2 linked regions of the Gemmata obscuriglobus genome follow. The protein of the gene in region 2 interacts with the protein of the main gene of each other region in a pairwise test. Links are inferred from orthologs where the notes say so. Each region holds a gene or a part of one and is shown on either strand. Other genes may lie near its edges. The genes, in order: odhB and lpdA.

Evidence for each region.
Region 1: the proteins of lpdA (region 2) and odhB interact in binary tests that used the Escherichia coli proteins (3 or more experiments, as listed by UniProt). The link is inferred for Gemmata obscuriglobus from one-to-one orthologs.

The regions. Positions count from the first base shown.
Region 1 is NZ_CP042911.1:106,058-117,236, reverse strand. What follows is about bases 3,047-5,911. They hold odhB (2-oxoglutarate dehydrogenase complex dihydrolipoyllysine-residue succinyltransferase), read left to right. Parts: upstream 3,047-3,799; coding sequence 3,800-5,023; downstream 5,024-5,911. Other genes in these bases: lpdA (dihydrolipoyl dehydrogenase), read left to right, coding at 5,160-5,911; GobsT_RS00590 (2-oxoglutarate dehydrogenase E1 component), read left to right, coding at 3,047-3,725. Outside these bases: GobsT_RS00595 (ABC transporter ATP-binding protein), read right to left, coding at 1-384; more of GobsT_RS00590, read left to right, coding at 723-3,046; more of lpdA, read left to right, coding at 5,912-6,575; GobsT_RS39235 (hypothetical protein), read left to right, coding at 6,586-7,248; GobsT_RS00570 (NUDIX hydrolase), read left to right, coding at 7,452-7,985; GobsT_RS37380 (hypothetical protein), read left to right, coding at 8,089-8,919; GobsT_RS00560 (RNA polymerase sigma factor), read left to right, coding at 8,958-9,509; GobsT_RS00555 (hypothetical protein), read left to right, coding at 9,502-10,104; GobsT_RS00550 (hypothetical protein), read left to right, coding at 10,267-10,824. UniProt on the Escherichia coli protein: E2 component of the 2-oxoglutarate dehydrogenase (OGDH) complex which catalyzes the second step in the conversion of 2-oxoglutarate to succinyl-CoA and CO(2).
Region 2 is NZ_CP042911.1:8,067,444-8,078,567, reverse strand. What follows is about bases 4,757-7,566. They hold lpdA (dihydrolipoyl dehydrogenase), read right to left. Parts: upstream 6,969-7,566; coding sequence 5,544-6,968; downstream 4,757-5,543. Other genes in these bases: GobsT_RS33445 (hypothetical protein), read right to left, coding at 7,059-7,566; GobsT_RS40185 (hypothetical protein), read right to left, coding at 4,757-5,488. Outside these bases: GobsT_RS33475 (hypothetical protein), read left to right, coding at 1-942; GobsT_RS33470 (hypothetical protein), read right to left, coding at 967-1,389; GobsT_RS33465 (MFS transporter), read left to right, coding at 1,851-3,119; GobsT_RS33460 (hypothetical protein), read right to left, coding at 3,133-4,638; more of GobsT_RS40185, read right to left, coding at 4,682-4,756; more of GobsT_RS33445, read right to left, coding at 7,567-7,571; GobsT_RS38465 (hypothetical protein), read right to left, coding at 7,598-7,858; accC (acetyl-CoA carboxylase biotin carboxylase subunit), read right to left, coding at 8,434-9,789; GobsT_RS33430 (acetyl-CoA carboxylase biotin carboxyl carrier protein), read right to left, coding at 9,903-10,424; GobsT_RS33425 (M24 family metallopeptidase), read right to left, coding at 10,528-11,124. UniProt on the Escherichia coli protein: Lipoamide dehydrogenase is a component of the glycine cleavage system as well as of the alpha-ketoacid dehydrogenase complexes.

The sequences.
Region 1 (11,179 bases), 8.0 Mb from region 2 along the record:
GGCCAGCCCCAGCAGGTCGAGCAGTTCGTCGGCCCGGGCGCGGACCGTGGCCCGGGGCATCAGGTGCATCCGGCCGACGAACGTCAGGTACTCGCGGGCGGTCAGGTTGTCGAACAGGGACAGGTTCTCGGCGATCACCCCGATGTGCCGCCGCGCGTCGAGCGCCTGCACGTGGTCACTCATGTCCCGGCCGAGCACGCGCACGGAGCCCGCGCTCGGGGCGAGCAAACCGGTGAGCATCTTGATGGTCGTCGACTTACCGGCGCCGTTCGGTCCCAGGAACCCGTAGAAGGTTCCGCCTTCCACCCGCAAGTCGAGGCCGTCCACGGCACGAAAATCGCCGAAGTCACGGGCCAGTCGATGGGTCTCTATGGCCAGGCTCATGTTTCCCCCGGTTAAACGGCGCGATACCGCCGAACGGTTCAACAGTGTCTTCGCCAGCGGTCCCAGTTTATCAGCAACGCAGACGGGGAATCGGTCCGACCGGGCACGGCCTCAGCAAAACGGCGACGGGAAGCGGCCCTTTCACGGCGCTCACGAGTCGGGCACCATCGACAACGGGCTCGAATGGCGACGAAAGTTGGCACCGGCGCGCAAGAAACGGCACGGGGACTCGTCGGTATAATGGTTGCAGGCCGCCTGCCTTGTCCGGGGCGCGCGCGCCGCTATCAGTAACTTTACCTCTCCCTCCTGCCGCCCGTGCGTGCCCACCGGAGCTTGTAATGTTCAGCGAGAACGGCGAATACGTCGAAGCACAGTTCCGCCGGTGGCAGCAAGACAAGAACTCGGTCGACCAGACGTGGCAGGCGTTCTTCGCGGGAATGCAGTTCGCCGGCACGCTCCCCGGCGGGGCCGCGCCGGCCGGCGGAAGTGGAAGCGGGGCCGCGAGTTCGGCCGACCTTCGGGTGCAAACGGGCGTCACGCGGCTCGTGTTCTGGTACCGACAGGCCGGACACCTCCAGGCCGACGTGAACCCGCTCGCCAGTGACCCGCCCCCGCCCTGCCCCCTTCTCAAACTCGAGAACTTCGGGCTCTCGGAAGCCGACCTCGATCGCACCATCGACGGCAGCATGTACTACGGGCTGAACGGCCCGGCCACCCTTCGCGACCTGCTCACCACCCTCAAAGCCACCTACTGCGGCACCACCGGCATCGAGTACATGCACATCGACTCGCTCGACGTGCGCTCCTGGATCGCCTCCCGGCTGGAACCGACCTGCAACCGGCCGATGCTGAAGCTGCGGCAGAAGTACCGCATCCTGCTCACCCTGCACCAGGCCGAGCTGTTCGAGAAGTTCCTGCACACCAAGTACGTGGGCCAGAAGCGGTTCTCGCTCGAGGGCGGCGAGACCCTCATCCCGGTGCTCGACGCGATCATCGAGAAGGGGCCGTCGCTCGGGGTGAAAGAGGTGGTCATCGGGATGGCCCACCGCGGCCGCCTGAACGTGCTCGCCAACACGCTGCACAAGCCGTTCAGCGAGATCTTCAACGAGTTCGAGGACAACTACCTCCCGCTCTCGACGCACGACGGCGACGGCGACGTGAAGTACCACCTCGGGTTCTCGGCGGACGTCGAGACGGCCGACGGCGGTACGGTCCACCTCTCCGTCACCCCCAACCCGAGCCACCTGGAGATCGTGAACCCGGTGGTCGAGGGCCGGGTGCGGGCCAAGCAGCGCAGGCACGGCGACAAGGAGCGCGTCACCGGCGTGCCCGTGCTCATCCACGGCGACGCGGCGTTCGCGGGCCAGGGCGTCATCATGGAGACGTTCAACCTGATGAACCTCGCCGGGTACCGCACCGGCGGCACCATCCACGTCGTGGTGAACAACCAGATCGGGTTCACCACCAACCCGCGCGACAGCCGCAGCACGCAGTACTGCACCGACATCGCGAAGTTCATCCAGGCGCCCATCCTGCACGTCAACGCGGAGGACCCGGAGGCGTGCGTCGCCGCCGCGGAGTTCGCGCTGGAGTTCCGCCAGCAGTTCAAGTGCGACGTGGTGATCGACCTCGTGTGCTACCGCCGGTGGGGGCACAACGAGGGCGACAACCCGGGCTACACGCAGCCCCTCCAGGCCAAGGTGATCGCGCAGAAGAAGCCGCTCTCGACCATCTACGCGGCGAAGCTCGCCGGCGCCACCGAGGACCCGAGCGTCACGGAGGCCGTGGTCGCGGACATCGTGCGCGAGTTCGACCAGAAGCTCTCCGAGTCCCTGCGCGACGCCGAGGCGGTCGCCGCGGCGTACCGCAGCCAGCTCGAGGCGGCGCACCAGCAGGTCAAGGAGATGGTGAAGAAGGGCGAGACCAAGAAGCGCGGGATGGAGGGCTTCTCCGGGCGCTGGAAGGGGTTCACCAACCGCTACTCGCACGACCCGGTCGCCACCGGCATCGGGGACGCCGTTCTGGACCGCATCGGGACCGCCCTCGGCACGTTCCCGGACGGGTTCACCGTCCACCCGAACCTGTTGAAGATCCTGCTCACCCGGTCCGAGAACATCAAGAAGCGGGGCAGCGTCGATTGGGGGACGGGCGAGGCGCTCGCGATCGGCTCGCTCGTGCTGGAAGGCGTCCCCGTGCGGCTCAGCGGTCAGGACAGCCGCCGCGGGACGTTCACGCAGCGGCACGCGGTGGTGGTCGATTACGAGACCGGGTACGACTACTACCCGCTCACGACCCTCGACCCGAAGCAGGCGCCGTTCGACGTGATCGACAGCTCGCTGTCGGAAGCCGCGGTGATGGGTTTCGAGTTCGGGTACTCGCTCGACGATCCCGAATCGCTGGTGATGTGGGAGGCGCAGTTCGGCGACTTCGCCAACGGCGCCCAGGTCATCATCGACCAGTTCCTCACGTCCTGCGAGTCGAAGTGGAACCGGTCCAGCGGCCTGGTGCTGCTGCTCCCCCACGCCTACGAGGGCCAGGGGCCGGAACACTCTTCCGCGCGCCTGGAGCGGTTCCTCCAGATGTGCGCCGAGGACAACATCCAGGTCGCGTACCCGACCACCCCGGCGCAGTACTTCCACCTCCTCCGGCGGCAGGTGAAACGGGGCTTCCGCAAGCCGCTCGTGGTGATGACGCCCAAGAGTCTCCTGCGCCTGCCCGCGGCCGTGTCGCCGGTGAGCGAGTTCGCCGGAAGCACCCACTTCCGCGAGGTGCTCGACGACGACCGGAGGGGGTCGCAGGGGGAACCCGCGGGGGGTTCCCCCTCGCACGAAGGCAGCGCGGACCTCGTCACCCGCGTGCTGGTATGTTCGGGCAAGGTCTACTACGACCTCGTGAAAAAGCGTGAGGAGCTGAAAACGCAGGCGGTCGCGATCCTGCGACTGGAACAACTGTACCCGTGGCCGGAGGCACAGCTCTCCGCGGCGCTGAGCAAGTACCGCCGCGCCCGCGAGTTCCTCTGGGTGCAGGAAGAGTCCCAGAACATGGGCGGCTGGTCGTTCGTGGAGCCGCGGCTGCGGGCCATGAGCTTCCCGTTCGAGTACGTCGGCCGCGACGCCAGCGCCAGCCCCGCCACCGGCTCGCACCACGTTCACGAGCTGGAGCAGAAGCTGCTTGTCGACGCGGCGTTCGCGCCGACGCCGTCGGGGCCGATCGGGCCGGGCTGGGTCGGGTGGAAGACCGCCGCGACCACGATCAACGGCGCGCACGCGAACGGGCACACCGGCGCCGCCGAAGACAAGACCGCGATAACCGGCGTGAAAGCCGGCGCGCCGGGGGCCTGAGTAAAATTGGTAGCGGGTGAGCGTGCGCCGCGCCCACGGATGCGTCCGTGGGCGTCTTCATACAGGGGTCGCGAATGGCAATCGAGCAGGTGGTGATGCCGAAGGGCGGCGAATCGATCTCCGAGGGCACACTGAACCGCTGGTTCAAGCCGGACGGGGCGTTCGTGAAGGCCGACGAGCCGCTCTTCGAGATGGGCACCGACAAGGCTTCTCAGGAAGTGGTCGCCCCGGCCGCCGGGGTGGTCAAGCACCTGGTGAAAGAGGGCGAGACGCTCCCGGTCGGCGCCGCCGTCGCCCAGATCGACACCGACGCGAAGGCGCCCGCGGCCGGGGCAGCCCCCGCGCCGGCGAAACCGCAAGCGGCCGCGGCGGCGCCCGTGTCCAAAGACGGGGCAATCCCGTCGCCGGCAGCGGCGCGCGTGCTGGCCGAGGCGGGCGTGAGCGCCGCGGACGTGAAGGGGACGGGGCCGAACGGGCGCATCCTGAAAGAAGACGCCGTCGCGGCCACGACCGCCAAGGCGCCCGATACGAACGGCCGGACCGCGGCGGAAGCGAAGCCGGCTCCGGCCGCCCCCAGCGCGCCCCCGCGGGCGCCGGGCGAGCGCGTCACGCGCGAGCCGATGTCGAAGATCCGCAAGACCATCGCCAACCGGCTGCTCGACAGCCAAAACACCACGGCCACGTTGACCACGTTCAACGAGGCCGACATGACCGCGATTCAAGACCTTCGCGCGAAGTACAACGACAAGTTCGAGAAGAAGTTCGGGGTGAAGCTCGGGTTCATGTCGGTGTTCGCCAAGGCAGCGGTGGAGGCGCTGAAGTCGTTCCCACTCGTGAACGCCCGCATCGACGGGGACCAGATCGTCCACCAGCACTTCTACGATATCGGCGTCGCGGTCAGCACCGAGAAGGGGCTGATGGTGCCGGTGATCCGCGACGTGGACAAGCTGGGGTTCGCCGACATCGAGAAGTCGATCGCGGCCGTGGCGAAGAAGGCCCGCGACGGCAAAATCACCTACGCCGACCTCGAAGGCGGCACGTTCACCATCACGAACGGCGGCATCTTCGGGTCGATGATGAGCACGCCGATCCTGAACCCGCCGCAGGTGGCGATTCTGGGCATGCACAGCATCCAGAAGCGCGCCGTCGTGGTGAACGATCAGGTCGTGGTCCGGCCGATGATGTACCTGGCGCTCAGCTACGACCACCGGCTGATCGACGGCCGCGAAGCGGTGCAGTTCCTCGTGCGCATCAAGGACTGCGTGGAGAACCCGGAACGCATCCTGTTTGAAGTTTGAAATCCAGATTGGCCACAAAAAAGCACAAAGGGCACAAAAGTAAGCGAAGAGAGAGAAACGGTCTCTCTCTGTCTTGGTTTCCTTTTGTGCCCTTTGTGCTTTTTTGTGGCCATCAATCTTTTTGTTGGGGCATTCGATGGCGGACAGCTACGACCTCGTGGTGATCGGCGGCGGACCCGGCGGGTACATGGCGGCCATTCGGGCGGCGCAGCTCGGGCTCAAGACCGCGTGCGTCGAGAAGCGGTCGAACAAGGCGCTCGGCGGAACGTGCCTCAACGTCGGCTGCATCCCGTCGAAGGCGCTGCTCGACTCGTCGGAGGCCTACGAACACACGCTGCACAAGCTCGCGCGGCACGGGGTGAAGGTCGGGAGCGTCGCGCTCGACCTCGACACCATGCTCAAGCGCAAGGACAAGGTCGTCGGCGACCTCACCGGCGGGGTCACGTTCCTGTTCAAGAAGTATGGCGTCACACCCGTTTACGGCTCGGGCAAGCTGTTGAAGGGCAACAAGGTCGAGGTAACTGCCGCGGACGGCGCGAAGAGCACGCTCGAAGCGAAGAACGTGCTGCTCGCCACCGGCAGCGAGAGCATCGAACTCCCGTTCCTGAAGTTCGACGGGAAGTACGTCGTCGGCAGCACCGAGGCGCTGAACTTCAACCCGGTGCCCAAGCACCTCATCATCGTCGGCGGCGGGTACATCGGGCTGGAACTCGGCTCGGTCTGGAAAAGACTCGGGGCGAAGGTCACGGTCATCGAGTTCCTGCCGCGCATCCTCGCGATCAGCGACGGCGAGATCGCGAACGAGGTCCACAAACTGCTCGTGAAGCAGGGGTTCGAGTTCCACCTCGAAACGAAGGTGACCGGCGCGAAGGTCGAGGGCGACTCGGTCACCGTGACCGCGCAGGGCAAGGACGGCAAGGAGATCAAGGTCACCGGCGACCGGGTGCTGGTGTCCGTCGGGCGGCGGCCGTACACCGCGGGGCTCGGCCTGGACGAAGCCGGCGTGAAGTACGACCCCAAGAGCGGCCGCGTCGAGATCGACGCGCACTACCGCACCAACGTCCCCGGGGTGTACGCGATCGGCGACCTCGTCACCGGCCCGATGCTCGCCCACAAGGCGAGCGAGGAGGGCGTGGTGTTCGCCGAGACGCTCGCCGGGATGAAGCCGCACGTCAACTACGACGCGATCCCGAGCGTCATCTACACCTGGCCGGAAGTGGCCAGCGTGGGCCTCACCGAAGAGCAGTTGAAGGAAAAGGGCGTCGAGTACCGGGTGGGCAAGTTCAAGTTCGCCGCGACCGGGCGGGCGCAGGCGATGGACGAGCGCGACGGCTTCGTGAAGGTGCTCGCCGACGCGAAGACCGACCGCGTGCTCGGCGTTCACATCCTCGGCCCGCGGGCGTCCGACCTGATCGCCGAGTGCGTGACGATTATGGAGTACAAGGGCAGCGCGGAGGACATCGCCCGCTGCACGCACGCGCACCCGACCCTGAGCGAGGCCGTTGGAGAGGCCGCGCGGATGGCGTGGGCCGGCAAGCCGCTGAACTCGTGAGGCCGCGGCGATGACGGAAGAGGAGTGGTTGTCGGCACAAAACCCACTTAACCTCCTCATGTACGCACGTCGGAACGGTCCGACGCTGCAAACCAAAATGGGCCAGCGGAAATTCCGGCTGTTCGCGGTCGGTTGTGTGCGCAGGATTTGGCCGTCAATCGGTCAAATCGCCCAACAGCGAGCAGTCGAAGTTGCAGAGCAGTTTGCCGACGGTATTGGAACGACAGATGATTTTTTGTGGAACGCCTGGGTGATGGCCGGACAGTCACTCGCCAAATCGGACCCAAAGCCGCTGCACGACATCCTGTTCGGTGTTTGCAGCGGCAAGGTGTGGGAAGCAGTAAAAGTCTGGCGGTTAACGTCCACGGCACCGTTCAACTCCGCGCGGGGCAACAAGCCAACAGAAGAGAAACGGCAACTCGCGGCGCTCACACGTTGTGTTTTCGGCAACCCGTTCCGCCCGGTTGCATTCGCCCCCGCCTGGCGCACGTCAACCGCCGTTACGCTCGCACAGGGCATTTACGACGACCGCGCGTTCGACCGAATGCCGATCCTCGCCGACGCGCTTCAGGACGCGGGTTGCGACAACGACGACATCCTGAACCACTGCCGCGCCGACACGGTTCACGCTCGCGGGTGCTGGGTTGTGGATTTGGTGTTGGGGAAACGTTGAGGCGAACGGCGCGTGTGGCGAAGAACCCACCCCCAACCCCTCCCTGCAGGGAGGGGAGTTCTGCAAAACACGCCCAACGTGTCTGATCCGCAAATCATTTCTCAAGGGGTTTGCTCCCCTCCCTGCAGGGAGGGGTTGGGGGTGGGTTCTCCGCGATTCGATTCCCTCTCCCTATTCGAGAAAGGAACAGGGGAGGGATACGAATGCGCCCGGCCGAGATCTTTCGCTTCTGTCCGCGGTGCGGCCACCCGCGCCCGGACGCCAACGTCGGGCACACCCCGCTCCAGTGCCCGGGGTGCGGGTTCACGTTCTTCTTCAACCCCACCGTCGCGGGCGCGGCGTTCATCTTCCGGTCAGATGGCCAGATTTTGCTCATCCGCCGCGAGAAAGATCCCGCCGCCGGGAAGTTCGGCGTGCCCGGCGGGTTCCTCGATTTCGGCGAGTCGGCCGAAGAGGGCACCCGGCGCGAGGTCCGCGAGGAAGTCGGGCTCGAACTGCACAACCTGCGGTTCGTCACCTCGTTCCCCAACCTCTACCCCTACCGCGAGGTGCTCTACCCGGTCGTGGACCTATACTTTTCGGCGGAAGCGGTCGATCCCGAACGCGCCGCCGCCCTGGACGCGGTCCGCAGCATCGAATGGCGCCGCCTGGGTGACGTACCGGACGAGGAAATGGCCTTCGATTCCCTTCGCGTCGCGCTCCGCGCGCTGCGGGCCGCAAATCCCGATCTCCGGTAGCCGCTGGTTTCTACCGCCGCGATGAGTTAGGATGATCCTGCGCTGCCATTTCTCGCTCATGTATTGTTGTCGACGTCGTGCTGGTTCGCCGCGGGAGTGCCGAATGTCCGTGTCGTACACGTGTACCAACCCCGCGTGCGGGGTCGTGCTGAAAACCTCCAGCCGGATCGCGGTCGGCAAGTCCGTGAACTGCCCCAAGTGCGGCCAAGCGTTCGTCCCGGAACCCGGCGGCGCGGCCGCCGGCACGCTCAAGCTCGTGGACGAGCCGAAGAAGCCCGAGCCGCCGAAGCCCAAACCGTTCGTCGACGACGACGAGGACGCCGAATCGGTCAAAAAGGGGTACGGCGTCATCGCCGAGACCGAGGCGGAAAAGGAACAGGCAGAGCGGAACAAGCCGTCGTTCAACGAGATCCAGGACAAGCACAAGAAGAGCGCCCGCGGCCCGGCCATGTCGCTGCTGGTCATGCCCAGCAACCTGCTCACGCTCGCGGGGTTGGCCACCGGCATCATCGGGCTGTTCATCCTTGTTGCGGGCGCCTTCCCGCTCATTTTCAACGACGCCCCGCCGGGCGAAGAGGAAACCGAAGAGGCCATCATCCAGATGACCATCGGGGTCACCGCCTTCTTCTGGGGGGCGATGCTGTGCTTCTGCGCCAGTCAGATGCAAGAGCTGGCGTCGTACCCGTGGGCCATGGTCGGGGCGGTCATGGGCATCGTCCCGTTCCTGGTCGGCATCTACGCGATCGTGATGCTCCAGAACCCCGAAGTGAAAGCCGGCTTCGAAGAAGTCGAAGGGTCCACCGACGAGGAAGAGGCGGACGGCAAGAAAGACGATGATGACGACGAAGACGAGGACGAGGACGACGAGGACGACCGGAAAAAGAAGCGGGGCGGGCAAAAGTTCGCGAAGGGTGACAAGAGGATGCGTTCGTGAGCGGGACCGGGAACAGCGATCCGCAGGGGCACGAACGAATGGTCGCAGCAAGTGACACCGACACGGACCTCCTCCGCCGGTTTCAGGCGGGCGACTCCGGGGCGCTGGAAGCCCTGTTCGCCCGTTACGAGGAGCCGGTGTTCCGCTTCCTGATCGGCGTACTCAAGGACCACCACGCGGCCGAGGACGCGCTCCAGGAAACGTTCGTCCAGGCGCTCCGGAACCTCGACGCGGTCGCGGCCGACACGTTCCGCGGGTGGCTGTTCACGATCGCCTACCGGCAGGCCATGCTGCTCAAGCGCAAGGCCAAGCGCGTCCCGACGCAGGCCGACCCGCTGGTCCTGCTCGGGCTGGTCGGCGACGGGCCGGCCGATCAGCGGGCCGACACCGCGGACGACGCCCGTCGGGTCCGCGAATTGCTTACGCTGCTACCCGGACCCCAGCGCGAAGTGATTCTGGCACGGGTCCTGGATGGTAAGACGTTCCGCGAAGTGGCGGCCGCACTGGGCTGCCCGCTCAACACCGCACTGGCCCGGATGCACGACGGGCTGAAAAAGCTCCGTCAGCTTTGGGAGGCCCGATATGCCTGATCCGGCGCTCCAGTCCACCGCCCTGCGGTACGCGGCCGGCGACCTCGGGCCGGCGGAAGTGGCCACGTTCGAAGAGCGGCTCGCGTTCGACCAGGAGGCCCGCGACGCGGTGGCCGAGGCCGTCCGGCTGTCGGCGGCGGCCTTCGGGCAGTCCGCTCCCAAACCCGGTGCGGCGTTCCGCGCCGGCCTCCGCGAGCGGCTGACGTGGACCCCGTCACGAGGGCTGACGTGGGCTACGGGCGGTGCGGCGGTGGCCGCGGTCTGTGCGATGATCGGGCTGGCACTCGCCGACCACGCCGAACCGCCCTCGTTGCCCGCGACCCACACGCCAACAGCGTCCCAGACGGCCGCGCCGGCAGCCGGGGCCGAACCGGACGCGCTCACGGGCACCCAGGAGGCGGCCGTTCTGGTCGCGATCGAGTCGCCGGGCACAGCGTGCGGGGACGACCGGACCGTAGCCGAAATCTGGGCCGAACTGAGCAGCCACGAGCACGTCGAGAAGGCCCGCGACGACGAAGCCCGGTGGCGACAAAAGGTCCAAAACTTGGCGCACCCCTCACCCTTCTCGTCCGCACACAAGGCCGACGCTCCGTAAGGACTACCGGCCCGAAGTCGTCAGGTCAGCAAGTCATAAAGTCACGAGACCTCGCCCCTTCTGAATTTGTGACGTTACGACTTCCGACGAGCGGACTTGTGACCGGAAGTCCTCAGCCCACGCTCCCGTCCGCCCGCTGCCGAACTCGCAAGGGACTCGCTCATGTCCGGAACGGTGTTCGTCCGAGCCGCCGCGCTCGTTCTGGGCGTTTGTGCGTCGTGCGCCGCGCGCGCCGGCGATCCGCTCCCGCGTTTTACCGAGGAGCGCGAGGCCGCCGCGCTGCATTTCGTGCGCAAGCACTGCCCGGACCTGACCCCGCTGCTCGAAGAACTCAAACGAACGGCCCGCCCGAGCTACGAGCTGCAGATCCGGGAGACGTTCCACGTCTCAGAGCTGCTCGCGGAAATTCAGGACGACGACCCGAAGCGGTACGAACTCGAGTTGAAGTTGTGGACCGCGGAGAACAAGGCGCTGGTACTCGTGGCCCGGCACACGACGGCGAAGGAAGACGAGCGCAAGGCGGTTGAGGAACAGCTCCAAGCCCTGGCGAAGGAACTGGTGGCTCTTGAGGTGCGATCGCTCGAACACCGGGCGGAAATCTTGCAGTCCGAACTGACGCACGCGAAAAACGATCTGACCAAGTTCCGCGACAATCTCGATAGCAACGCAAAGCAACGGTACGAAGCGCTTCTGGAGCGAACGAAGAAGAAGAAGCCGTAGCACCGGATCGCGCCCATCGCCCCGCCCACCACGCGGTGGCTGAACAGCTTATCGACCACGGCCAGGTACATCCGTTCCTCGCGGATCGGGCAATGTCCGTCACATCCGCGCCACGACGTGTTCGGCTCGTCCGGGCCGACATCCCAATCAGAAACCGTTCGCCCCGCTCGCGCGGGCGCGGAAGGTTCGCGCCGTGCTCGCCGTAGCAGGTGACCGGCTCTTTTGTTCGGTCCGTTCGGGTGTGCCCTCTTTGGCGCACCCAAACGGGTCTGCGTGAGCGGCCGAACGGGCCGTCGTTGGCAGCGCGCTCGGAACCCGTCTTGCCCCACTTTCTCCCCTTCTAACCGACAGCTCA
Region 2 (11,124 bases):
GCGCGGGTCGAGGCCGTCAAGGGGCAGGGGCGCGCGAGCCTGACCGCGGCAGCGACCCGCCGGAAGGCCGTGTTCGCGGTGCTCAAGGACTGCCAGCCCGACGCGTGGTTCGCGATCGACGACCTCTGGCGCTTCATGCGCGCGACCGAGCGCGGGTTCTCGCTCGTCGGGGAGCGGGACGCCTGGAAATTGTACATCACCGACGCGGAGTACGGCAGCCTGGGGTACGACGACGAGCACTCCTGGGAGCAACTTCAGGGGCGGTTCGTGCTGGCCCTCCTGTTCGAGTACGCCGCCACCGTCGGGCTGCTCGACGTGGCTTACGTGCCGCCCCAAGGGGCGCGCGGGGACTTCTGGGGGCGGTGGGGCGCGGACGACCTGTCCTGTTTCAGCCGCTACGACGGCCTGCTGTACGTGCGCATCAACCCGCTCGGGGCGTGGGTGCTCGGCCAAGTGAAGGCGTACCAGCCCGCGGCCCCGCAGAAGACGGACGCCGTCCGCGTGCTGGCGAACCTGGACGTGGTCGCCACCCATACACCGTCGGCCGCCGATCGGCTGACGCTGGAGCGGTTCGCCGACTCGACCTCGCCGGCGGTGTGGAAGCTGTCGGCGGCGAAGATCGTGAGCGTGGTCGAACAGGGCGGCCGGATCGAGGAGCTGCGCGAGTTCCTGGCGACGCGGTCGGCGGAACCGGTGCCCGCGACCGTGGAAACGTTCCTGGCCGATTTGCAGCATAAGGCCGAGCAGATCCGGGACGACGGCCCGGCCCGGATCATCGCGTGCGCGAGCGCGCACGTGGCGGCCGAACTGGCGAACGACCGGCAACTGAAAGGGAAGTGTTTCGTCGCCGGGGACCGGTTGATCGTCCGCGAGAGCGACCTTGCGGCGGTGCGGAAGGTGGTCCACCGGCTCGGGTACGTCTGGCCGATCCCGAGCGAGTGACCGCCGCCCGGGCGAACGCGGGCGTTACTTTTTGTCCCCGCCCTTTTTCATGTTCAGGAACGGGTTGGGCTTCAGCTCGATCTTCTTCACCGATTGCAGGTAATCCACCATCCTGTCCGCATCGGGACCGGCGAGCTGCGCGTGGAAGTGCAGGCTGAACCCGTGCGGCCCCTTCGCGTCGATCAGCTTCGGCTGGAGCGTGAGGAACGCCTTCACCGCCTCGAGCTGCCCCATCATCGTGGCGCAGAAGATGTCCATCCGAGCGCCGCGCTCGAGGAGCAGCGCGACCATCTCGCGGTTGCCCATGTGCGCCGCGGCGCCGAGCCCGCTCTCCCAGTCGCCCCCGCCCCAGTCCATGAACGCGTTCGCCAGCGCGGGCTCGCGGTCGAGGAGCTTCTTCACCATCGCGATGTCGGTGTGCGCGAAGATGACGAAGTCCTGCACCATGAGTTTGTTGATTTGCGGCCGGCGCCACGCCGGGTTAAACCCCGGCTTGGGGTAGTCGCGGGTGAAGGGCGCCTCGGTGGCCTTGGCGTGCGGCAGCGGCGCCACCTCCGCCGGTGTGTCGGCGCTCAGGGCTTCGCGACCGAGCACGACGGTCGCGGTCAGCGCCGCGAACGTGCGGCGGTCTATCGGTTCGGACATCGGGAGGCACTCCTGTAGCGGTTGTGTGCGTTCAGGATACCGCGACGGCCCGGGCGCGCCCCGTTAAAAGCCGTCAGGTGACCCGCGGATTGCCTCGCAAGGTGAGCACACGCCGGTGCGAGACCGTCTGCCGCCCGCCGGGAAACTGGTTTGAGTCACGGCGTTCGTGACCGCGTCGAGCCGCGCGACCAGTTCCAGGCGCAACGCGCGGCCCGCACTTCCGTAAACCAACCCCGATGGCCCTTTCGCGCACCGGACGACGAATGCTGGCGACGCTCCGGGACACCACGTTCCGCTCGCTGCGGCACCGCAACTACCGCCGCTACTTCGCGGGGCAGATCGTGTCGTTCGTCGGCACGTGGATGCAGTCCGCGGCGCTCATGTGGCTCATGTACGACCGCACCGGCGACCCGCGCTGGCCGTCGTGGCTGCTGGTGGCCCAGGTCGGTCCGACCCTCGCGTTCGGTGCGTGGGGCGGTGCGCTCGCCGACCGCTATCCGAAGCGCACGCTCGTACTCTTCACGCAGACCGCGTTCCTGGTGAACGCGGTCGTTCTTACCGTGCTGGTCGGGACCGGGGTGGCTACGCCGTACCTCGTGCTGGCGCTGATCGGGTTCAACGGGGTGATCCAGGCGGTCGATTTCCCTGCCCGTTTGGCGTTCGTCCCGGACCTCGTGCCCAAAGAAGACCTGATCAACGCGGTGGGGCTGAACTCGCTGGTGTTCAACTCCGCCCGCGCGATCGGGCCTGCGATCGCGGGGTTTCTGTTCGTTGCGGCGGGCAAGGTCGCGCCGCATTTACCCGAAGGGGCGAGCGGTGTCACGATCGGCGCGACCACGTGCTTCGCGCTGAACGCGCTGAGCTTCCTGGCGGTGTTGCGGGCGCTGCGGCGCATTCCGGAGCCGCGGCGGCACGAGAAGCCGGCGGCTTCGCCTCTCGCCGGCGTCCTCTACCTGCGCGAGCACCCGGCGCTCGGCGCGGTGGTGCTGTTCACGTTCGCGCTCAGCGCGTTCGGGTGGCCGGTGATTACCGTCCTGCCCGCGTACACCCGACTCCAGCTTGGGCTGAAGGAGGAGGCATACAGCTTACTGCTGAGTTCGCTCGGGGCGGGGGCGCTGGGGGCGGCGCTCGCCACCGCGACGTTCGGCAGCGTATCTCGGCGCGGCGCGTTCCTGATCACGGGCGCGGCGGCGTGCGCCGCGGGCATGGCGGGCTTGGGTTTCGCCCAGGTAATCGGGCTCGCGTGCGGGTGTTGCGCGGCGGTCGGGTTCGGGATGATCCTGTTCCTTTCCACCGCGCAGTCAACGCTCCAACTCGCGGTGCCGGACGAGGTGCGGGGCCGAGTCATGGCGGTCTGGGCCATGACGCTGAGCGGCAGCGCCCCGATCGGGCACCTGCTCGCGGGGCATGCGATCACGGTGGCGGGCGTCGGCCCGGTACTGTTCGGCATGGCCGCGGGAATCGGCGCGGTGTTCTTGCTGCTCGCTGGGATGGCGCTGGCGCGCAGGAATTCTCCCGAACCTGTCTCTTGAGCAGCGAACGCAGCTACTCCGCGGCGATCCGCTGGAGGTCGGCGCGCTTCGCCTCGTAGGTTTCGGCGAACGCGAGCGCCTGCGGGTCCGGCTCCGTGCCGTCCGCGGCGCACGCCATGCGGTACACCGCGGGCCACCAGTTTTCGTGCTGCGTCAGTCCCTGTTCCTTTACGGTGGCCCAGTTGCTCAGCACCTTCGACCACGCCGCGTCGCCGTAGTCGAGCGCCTCGCGTAGGCTACCGAACTGCGGCACGTACCACGACCGGCCGATCTGCGAGTGCAGCACCTCGTCCGCCCAGTCGAAGTCCTGAATGGTGGCGATGAGCGGCAGCCCGGACGCCTGTCCCACCTCGAACTCGTACCGCTTGCCGGTGCGCGGCATCAGCCCCTGCTCGATGAAGTACAGCACCCCGTGCCGCTCCATCGGGGTGCATTCGGTGTTGAGCCGGTGCGACCAGTTGAACGTGATCTTGGCCTTCGTCCAGTCGACGCCGAGCGCGACGAACCCGACTTCGCCCATCATCGCGTGCCGGGCCTCGTCCCACAACTGGCGCGACATGTCGCGGTAGTACCCCCACGGCTTGCCCGGCGTCTGGGCGATGATGCTCGCCATCATCTCGGGCACATCGATCTCGCGCAGGCGCTTGTAGAGCATCATCAGCGCCTTGGCGCGGGCCGGGTACGCCTCGTTGTAGAGGAACGCTTCCGCGTTCACGCCCTGGTTCCACGGATCGGTGAACCGCTCATCGCGCTTCGGGACCGGGTCGTACTGGTAGGGTGTTGCGGAATAACGGCGCGGCGGCCCTGCCCCCCAGCCCCCTCCCCGCAGGGAGGGAGAGTAAGTCGGTGCTCCTTCTTGTTCCCCCTCCCTGCGGGGAGGGGGCTGGGGGGTGGGTTCTTGTGAACCGTCGAGGCCGCCTGCCGCTTCGAGCAGCCGACCGAGGTAACGGCACCACTCCAGGCGCTGTGCTTCGTTCTCGGGATCTGCAATTCCATTGAGGGCCAGACTGCCCCAATTCATCATGTCGTCAACTTCGATCCGAGCAAAGCGAAGCAGGCGGCGAGACGGGGCGTCCGTGAGCGGGTTGGTGTCCGCCTCATATTGTGCGATGGCGTTCCAGAGCGCGTACACCGCCGCCCCGTGCCCACTCACCAACTCCTCCGTCGTTGGCGCGCACAGGATCTCATCGAAGAAGACTTCCAGTGCCGGGTGCGGCACGTCTTCGAGTCCCAGTGGCGGTTCGCGCATCTCGCCGATGCGCGTGCGCAGCGCGGTGACGTGTTCGGCGCAGAGGTAGGCGTGGTGAGCGAAACCGGTTTTGAGTTCGTAGATCGGCTCCGCGGTGATGCGGGCCGTCAGGATCTGATGCAGTCGCTTAAAACAGTAGTGGAACCGCTTCAGCCGCCGAACGCACTCCTCCACCGACAACCCGGGCTTGGCCGCTTCTTCAACGGTACAAAGCCCGGCGAGTGGGGGCAGGTTCTTGTACGGAGTGTATCCCGCGAGCGGCGTCGGCATGGGTTGCTCCTGTTCCCAGAGGGTTCGGGAGCATTCTACCAGCTCACCTCCGCGGGTGCGGACGGGCGGATCGCCACGGGCGGCGCAATAGAAGGTCGATGACCCAGCACCCGCGCACGTGGCCGGACGCGGCCGAGCGGTGCTTGGGCGCGTCACCGCCGACGAAGAACGGCTCGTGGCGGCAGTGGTCCAGGATGTCGTCGTTGTCGCAGCCCGCTTCCTGGAGCGCGTCGGCCAGAATCGGCATCCGCTCGAACGCGTGCTCGTCGTAGATGCCGCGGGCCAGCGCCAGCACGTCGGACGTGAGCCACGCCTGGGGTACGGTTATGTCCCGGAACGGGAGCGGCCCGAACAGGTCGCGGATCACTCGCAACTGGTGCGCCAGCGCTTCGGCCTGTTCGCTCCGCGGGTGAGCGCAGAACACGGCCTCCGAGACGACGTGCGGGAACGGGCCGAGCAGCCAGCCGCCTTCCGAATTCTGGTACACGTATTCCCAGTACGCCGGCCGCGACTGCCACCCGCGGCCCTCCCACAGCGCACCGGTTCCGCACAGCGCGGCGTTCCGCGCGTGCCACTTCGGGGTCCGGTGGGCGGAACTGACCGAGTACAGGTTGTCCCGGCCGGCACGCCGGAGCCGCTCGATCTTCGCCGCGTCAACCGGGTCGTCGGCCAGAACCTCCATCAAAACCAGGAGTTGCGGGAACGCGCTGTCGGCGAGCAGGTCGCCCACCTGGCGGCAGCACGCGAGCGAGAACAGCCGGAACTTGCGCTCGGACGCCTGCGCGGTGTAAAAGAGCCAGTTCAGCAGTTTGTCGGGGTACGATGTCGCCCACCAGTCGGCCTCGGTCATTCGTCCCTCTCGCTCCGGCGGGCGAGAGCAATTGTCCCGCCCGCCATGGAGTACGTTACTTCGCCGCCTTGCGCGGCTTCGCGACGTGGGTCGCGGCCCCGTAGGCCAGTTCGGCGCTCTCCATCACCGTCTCGCTGAGCGTCGGGTGCGGGTGAATACTCTCTAACACGTCCCGCGCCACCGCGCCCATCTCGATGGCGAGCACCCCTTCGGCGATCATCTCGCCGGCCCCCGCCCCGACGATCCCGACCCCCAGCACCCGCTTGGTTTCCGGATCGACGATCATCTTCGTGCGGCCCTCCGTGCGCGCGATGCTCACGGCCCGGCCGCTCGCCGCCCACGGGAACGTGAGCACCTCGTGCGGAACCTTCTTCTCTTCCGCTTCCTTCTGGGTGATCCCGGCCCAGGCGATTTCGGGGTCTGTGAAGATGACAGCGGGAATGGCCCGCGGGTTCCATTCGGCCGGCTCGCCGTGGAGCACTTCCACCGCAACTCGTGCCTCTGCCGTCGCTTTGTGCGCGAGGCCGGGCTCCTCGCCCACGTCGCCGATCGCGAAAATGTGCGGCACGTTGGTGCGGCGCTGTTTGTCGATCGGGATGAACCCCCGGTCGGTCACGTTCACCCCGGCCTTGTCGAGCCCCAGCCCCGCGGAGTTCGGCCGCCGGCCCACGGAAATCAACACGCGGTCGAAGGTGAGCGACGCGGGCGCGCCGGCCCCTTCGAGCTTCACCACGATCCCTTCGGGCGTGGCTTCCAGCCCCATCACCTTCGTGGACGTGTAGATCGCCTCGAACTCGGTCTTGAGCTTCCGCTCCAGCGGATCGACCAGGTCCTTATCGGCCATGAACAGGAGGCGTTCGAGCGCCTCCACCACCGTGACCTTGCTCCCCAGCGCCGCGTACACGCTGCCGATCTCCAGCCCAATGTAACCGCCGCCGATGACGAGCAGCTTCTTGGGCACGTCCGGCAGTAGCAGGGCGCCGGTGCTGTCCATCACGCGGTCGTCGTTGATCTGCCACTGTTTCGGGATCGCCGGCAGCGACCCGGTCGCGATGATGCAGTTCTGGAACTTGATGGTCTGGGGCTGGTCGCCGGTCACCTCCACCGTGTTGGGGGAGGTGAAGACCGCGCGGCCCTTCACCACGTCGACCCCGCGGCCTTTCGTGAGCTGCCCGATGCCGCCGGTGAGCTTGCCGACCACCTTCGCCTGCACGAAGTCGCGTAGCTTGGCGAGGTCGAGTTTCGGTTCGCCGAACGTGACTCCGTAAGCGGCCATTTCGTGCGCTTCGCGAATGATCTTGGCCGTGTGCAGCAGCGCTTTGCTGGGGATGCACCCGCGGTTCAGGCACACGCCGCCGAGCTTCGCGCCTTCGTCCACCAGCGTGACCTTGATGCCGCTATCGGCCGCGTGCAGGGCGGCGGGGTACCCGCCGGGGCCGCCGCCGATAACGAGGAGCGCCGTTTCACGAACGTCGGACATGTTCGGTTCTCCGTGAAAACGCAAACAGGGGGCATACGCCCCCCGCTCGCCTTACCGGAATTGTATGGGCGGCGCCCGGCGCCGGTGCGGTCAGTCCTCGGAGTGACCGAGCAGCCCGCGGACCACGGCCACCAGTCCGAACACGAACAGGACCGGCGGGTAGAAGTAGATGACCCCGGCGGCCCAGCCCAGCCCGAACCACACCACCGCGCCCAGCATCATCCCACACCCGCCGAGCACGCCGGAGGAGATGTGAATCCCGCCGCCGCGCGACGGGGGCGGGTCGTAGTCGTCCGCCCGCGGGGCCGACGGAACGGACCGGCGCTTCTCAAGAGCCGGGATTTTGGGTTTGGGCTTCGGAGCCGGCTCGTCCGGTTCCGGACGCGGAGCGCTCCAGGCCGGCGCGTTTGCCGGCTCCGGTTCGGGGCTGTCCATCAGCGCCCGGTACGCGGCCTCCTCCTCGGACGCCGGTGCGAGGGCCGCCACTTCCGGCGCCGGCACCGTGAGCGGCGCGGCGCACGACGGGCATTTGGTGCGTTTCCCCGCGTACTCGTCGGACACGCTGAAGTGCCGACCGCACGCGCAGTCAAAAGTAATGGGCATTCGAATCGGTGAGTGAGGGAATAACGTCAGCCGTAGTTCTTGCGACCTTTGTTAAAATTCGGAAGCCCCTTCGTGCCCTTCTGGCGCGCGTTACCGTCGCGGTCGAGGGCGGAACTGGTCGGTTCCGACTCGGCCAAGCCGTAGGTGCTTTTGTCCTCTTCGTCGTCTTCGAGTTGTGGCTTGCGATACCCGGACGGTCTGGGAACCGCCGGCGGCTGTTCCGGTTCGGGCGGCAGCGGGGGCGGCACGACCTCCGCGACATCCAGAACCTCAACGATTTCCAGCACTGGCTCGGGCTCGGGTACGGTGAAAACGGAGTTGCAAACGGGGCACTTAGCCCGCTTGCCCGCGGACGCATCGGGCACGCGTAAGATTTTTCCGCACTTACAGTTAATCGTAATGGGCATGGGCAACTCCGGACGAACTACGGCACCAGCGCCGCGGTACTGACAAACGCCGCTACCTTTGCGTCTGTTCTTTATCGATCGACCGACCGCCCTTCACGGTTTGGAACGATCCGGTGGCCCGGTTACTCTTGTGCCTCAAACTGCCACCTACTGGTTCCAGGAACGCAATTCAGCCCGGCGGCCGGGGGGACCGATGCCATCGGGGGAGTGGGCACCACGGGACGGCAGAACGGCAGAGCCAGCGTGGGGAGAAACACCAAGAGGAGCATGGGGCAAACCGCCACGGCGGGACTTCACCTCGTCACACGGTCGGGGACCATCGCTGACTGATTGTGAAGCAGTGCCGCGCGTTACGCAATGAGAAACGGTACTTCGGCTGAGTGGGAGAGGAGCCGGACGACGGCACGTGCGCGGCGGCCGATTGGGGCCGGCCACCGCGTACGCGCCGCTATCGTTTAACTGACCTTGGGGGGCATCATCACGCGCTCGATGTACGTCGTGTCCACGTTGCCCGCGATGAAGTCTTCGTTGTCGAAGATGGTTTTCAGGATCGGGATCGTCGTGTGGATGCCCTCCACCACGAACTCCCGCAGGCACCGCCGCATGACCGCGAACGCCTCCGCCCGCGTCGGCTGGTGGACGAGCAGCTTCGCCACCATGCTGTCGTAGTTCGGCGGCACCCGGTAGCCGGCGCACACGTGCGAATCGATCCGCACTCCCGGGCCGCCCGGTGGTCGCCACGTCTTCACGGTCCCCGCGCTGGGGCGGAAGTCGTGGGCCGGGTCCTCGGCGTTGATACGCACCTCGATCGCGTGCCCGCGCTGCTGAACGTCCTTCTGCTCGTACCGCAGTTTTTCGCCCGCCGCGACCCGAATCTGCTCGCGGATCACGTCCACGCCCGTCACCAGTTCCGTGACCGGGTGCTCCACCTGCACGCGGGCGTTCACCTCGATGAAGTAGTAGTTGTTCTGCTGGTCCACGAGGAACTCGCACGTCCCCGCGTTGTAGTACCCCGCCTCCTTCGCCAGCCGCACCGCCGCGGCGCACATCTCCTGCCGGACGCTGTCCGGCAGGTTCGGCGACGGCGACTCCTCTACCAGCTTCTGGTGCCGCCGCTGGAGCGAGCAGTCCCGCTCGAACAGGTGGATCACGTTCCCGTGCTGGTCGCCGATGAGCTGCACCTCGACGTGCCGCGGGCGGTCCAGGTACTTCTCCAGGAACACGCTCCCGTCCTTGAACGCGGCCTCGGCCTCGGCCCGCGCCGCCGAGAGCCCGGTCGCCAGCGAGGCGTCATCGCGGGCCACGCGCATCCCGCGCCCGCCGCCCCCCGCCGACGCCTTCACCAGCACCGGGTAACCGACCATGTTGGCGAACTTCTTCGCCTGCTCCTCGGTCTCTACCAACCCGTCGCTGCCGGGCACCGTGGGCACCTTCGCGGCCCGCGCGACCGTCTTCGACTTGTCCTTGTTGCCCAGCCGGTCCATCGCCCCGACCGGCGGCCCGATGAACTCGATGCCGGAGTCCCGGCACTGCTCGGCGAACTTGCTGTTCTCGGACAGGAACCCGTACCCGGGGTGGATCGCCTGCGCCCCGGTCTTCTCGGCGGTGGCGATGATGCGCGGGATGTTGAGGTAGCTCTGCGCCGACACCGCCGGGCCGATGCACACCGCCTGGTCGGCGAAGTCGAGCCACGGCGCGCCGCGGTCCGCTTCCGAGTACACCGCCACCGCTTCGATGCCCAGGTCGTGGCACGCCCGGATCACCCGCAGCGCGATTTCGCCCCGGTTCGCGACAAGAATCCTATTAAACATGCTTCACCAATGCGGAATGCGGAGTGCGGAACGCGGAATGAAAAATGAAGGGAAGAACGGGTCTTCTCGCCTTCAATTTCGCATTCCGAATTCCGCACTCCGCATGTGGATTTTTAGGAGGGGTCCACCCGGAACAGGACGGTGCCGAACTCGACGAAATCGCCGCTCTGTTTGCACACCTCGGCGATGGTGCCGGCGCAGTCCGCGGTAACCTCGTTGTACAGCTTCATCGCCTCGATCGTGCAGACGACCGTTTTCGGCGTGACCTTCGCGCCCAGCGCGACGAAATCGGGCTTCTTGGGGTCGGGCTTGGAGTAGAACGTGCCGACCATCTGCGACTTGATTTCGATCAGGTTCTTGGCGGGCGCCGGGGTTGAAGTCGGCGCCGCGGCGGGCGCAGGCAGCGCTGCTCCGGGGGGCGCCGCAACGGGCGCCGCCGGGGCCGGCAGCCGTGCCGGTGCTGGTGCCGGGGCGGGCGCGTACCCGATCACGGCGCCGCCCTTGCGGAGCCGGATGCGGTGCTCGCCTTCTTTCAGATCGACCTCAGCCAGGTCGTGCTCGGTCATCAGTTTCAGGAGGTACTCGACCGTGCGCACATCGAACGGCCGGGGGGCGTCCCGTTGATCGTCGGCCACCACGTAACCCTCAAATATGGCGAAACCCCGGTCGGGGCCGGGGAGTGAATGATGGAACAGTGTATGAGCGGGGCGGCCGCGCGGCAGCCGGCGCCTCGACCGGTCAGCCCGCCGCGAGGGTCGCGGGCTCGCGGGACAGGGTGGTGAGGAGCTTGCACCCGTCGTGGGTGATGAGCACGTCGTCCTCAATGCGGATGCCGCCCCAGCCCGGAATGTAGATGCCCGGCTCGATGGTGACCACCATGCCGGACTCGAGCACGTCCTCGGAGTTCGCCCGGATCTTCGGGGCCTCGTGGATCTCGAGCCCGATCCCGTGCCCGAGGCCGTGCGTGAAGTGGTCGGCGAGCTTCAGGTCCGGGTACTTGTCGAACCGGGCGTTCGCGAACACCTTGCGGGCCGCGGCGTCCACGTCCTTCGCCTTCACACCCGGGCGGATCGCCGCCAGCGCGGCGTTCTGCGCCGCCAGGACCACCGCGTACAGCTTCTCGAAGTCGTACCCGATCCGCTCTAACTTGTTGCGGCGGCTCGGCGAGGTGCCGAACGGGCTGCGGAGCGTGCGGGTGATGTCCGACTTGTACCCCACCAGGTCCGCGCCGAAATCGACCAGCAGTTTTGCCCCGTCGCCCAGCGGCTTGTTCGTGGGCGTGGCGTGCGGCAGCGCGCCGCGCTCGCCGACCGCGATGATCGGCGGGAACGCGGT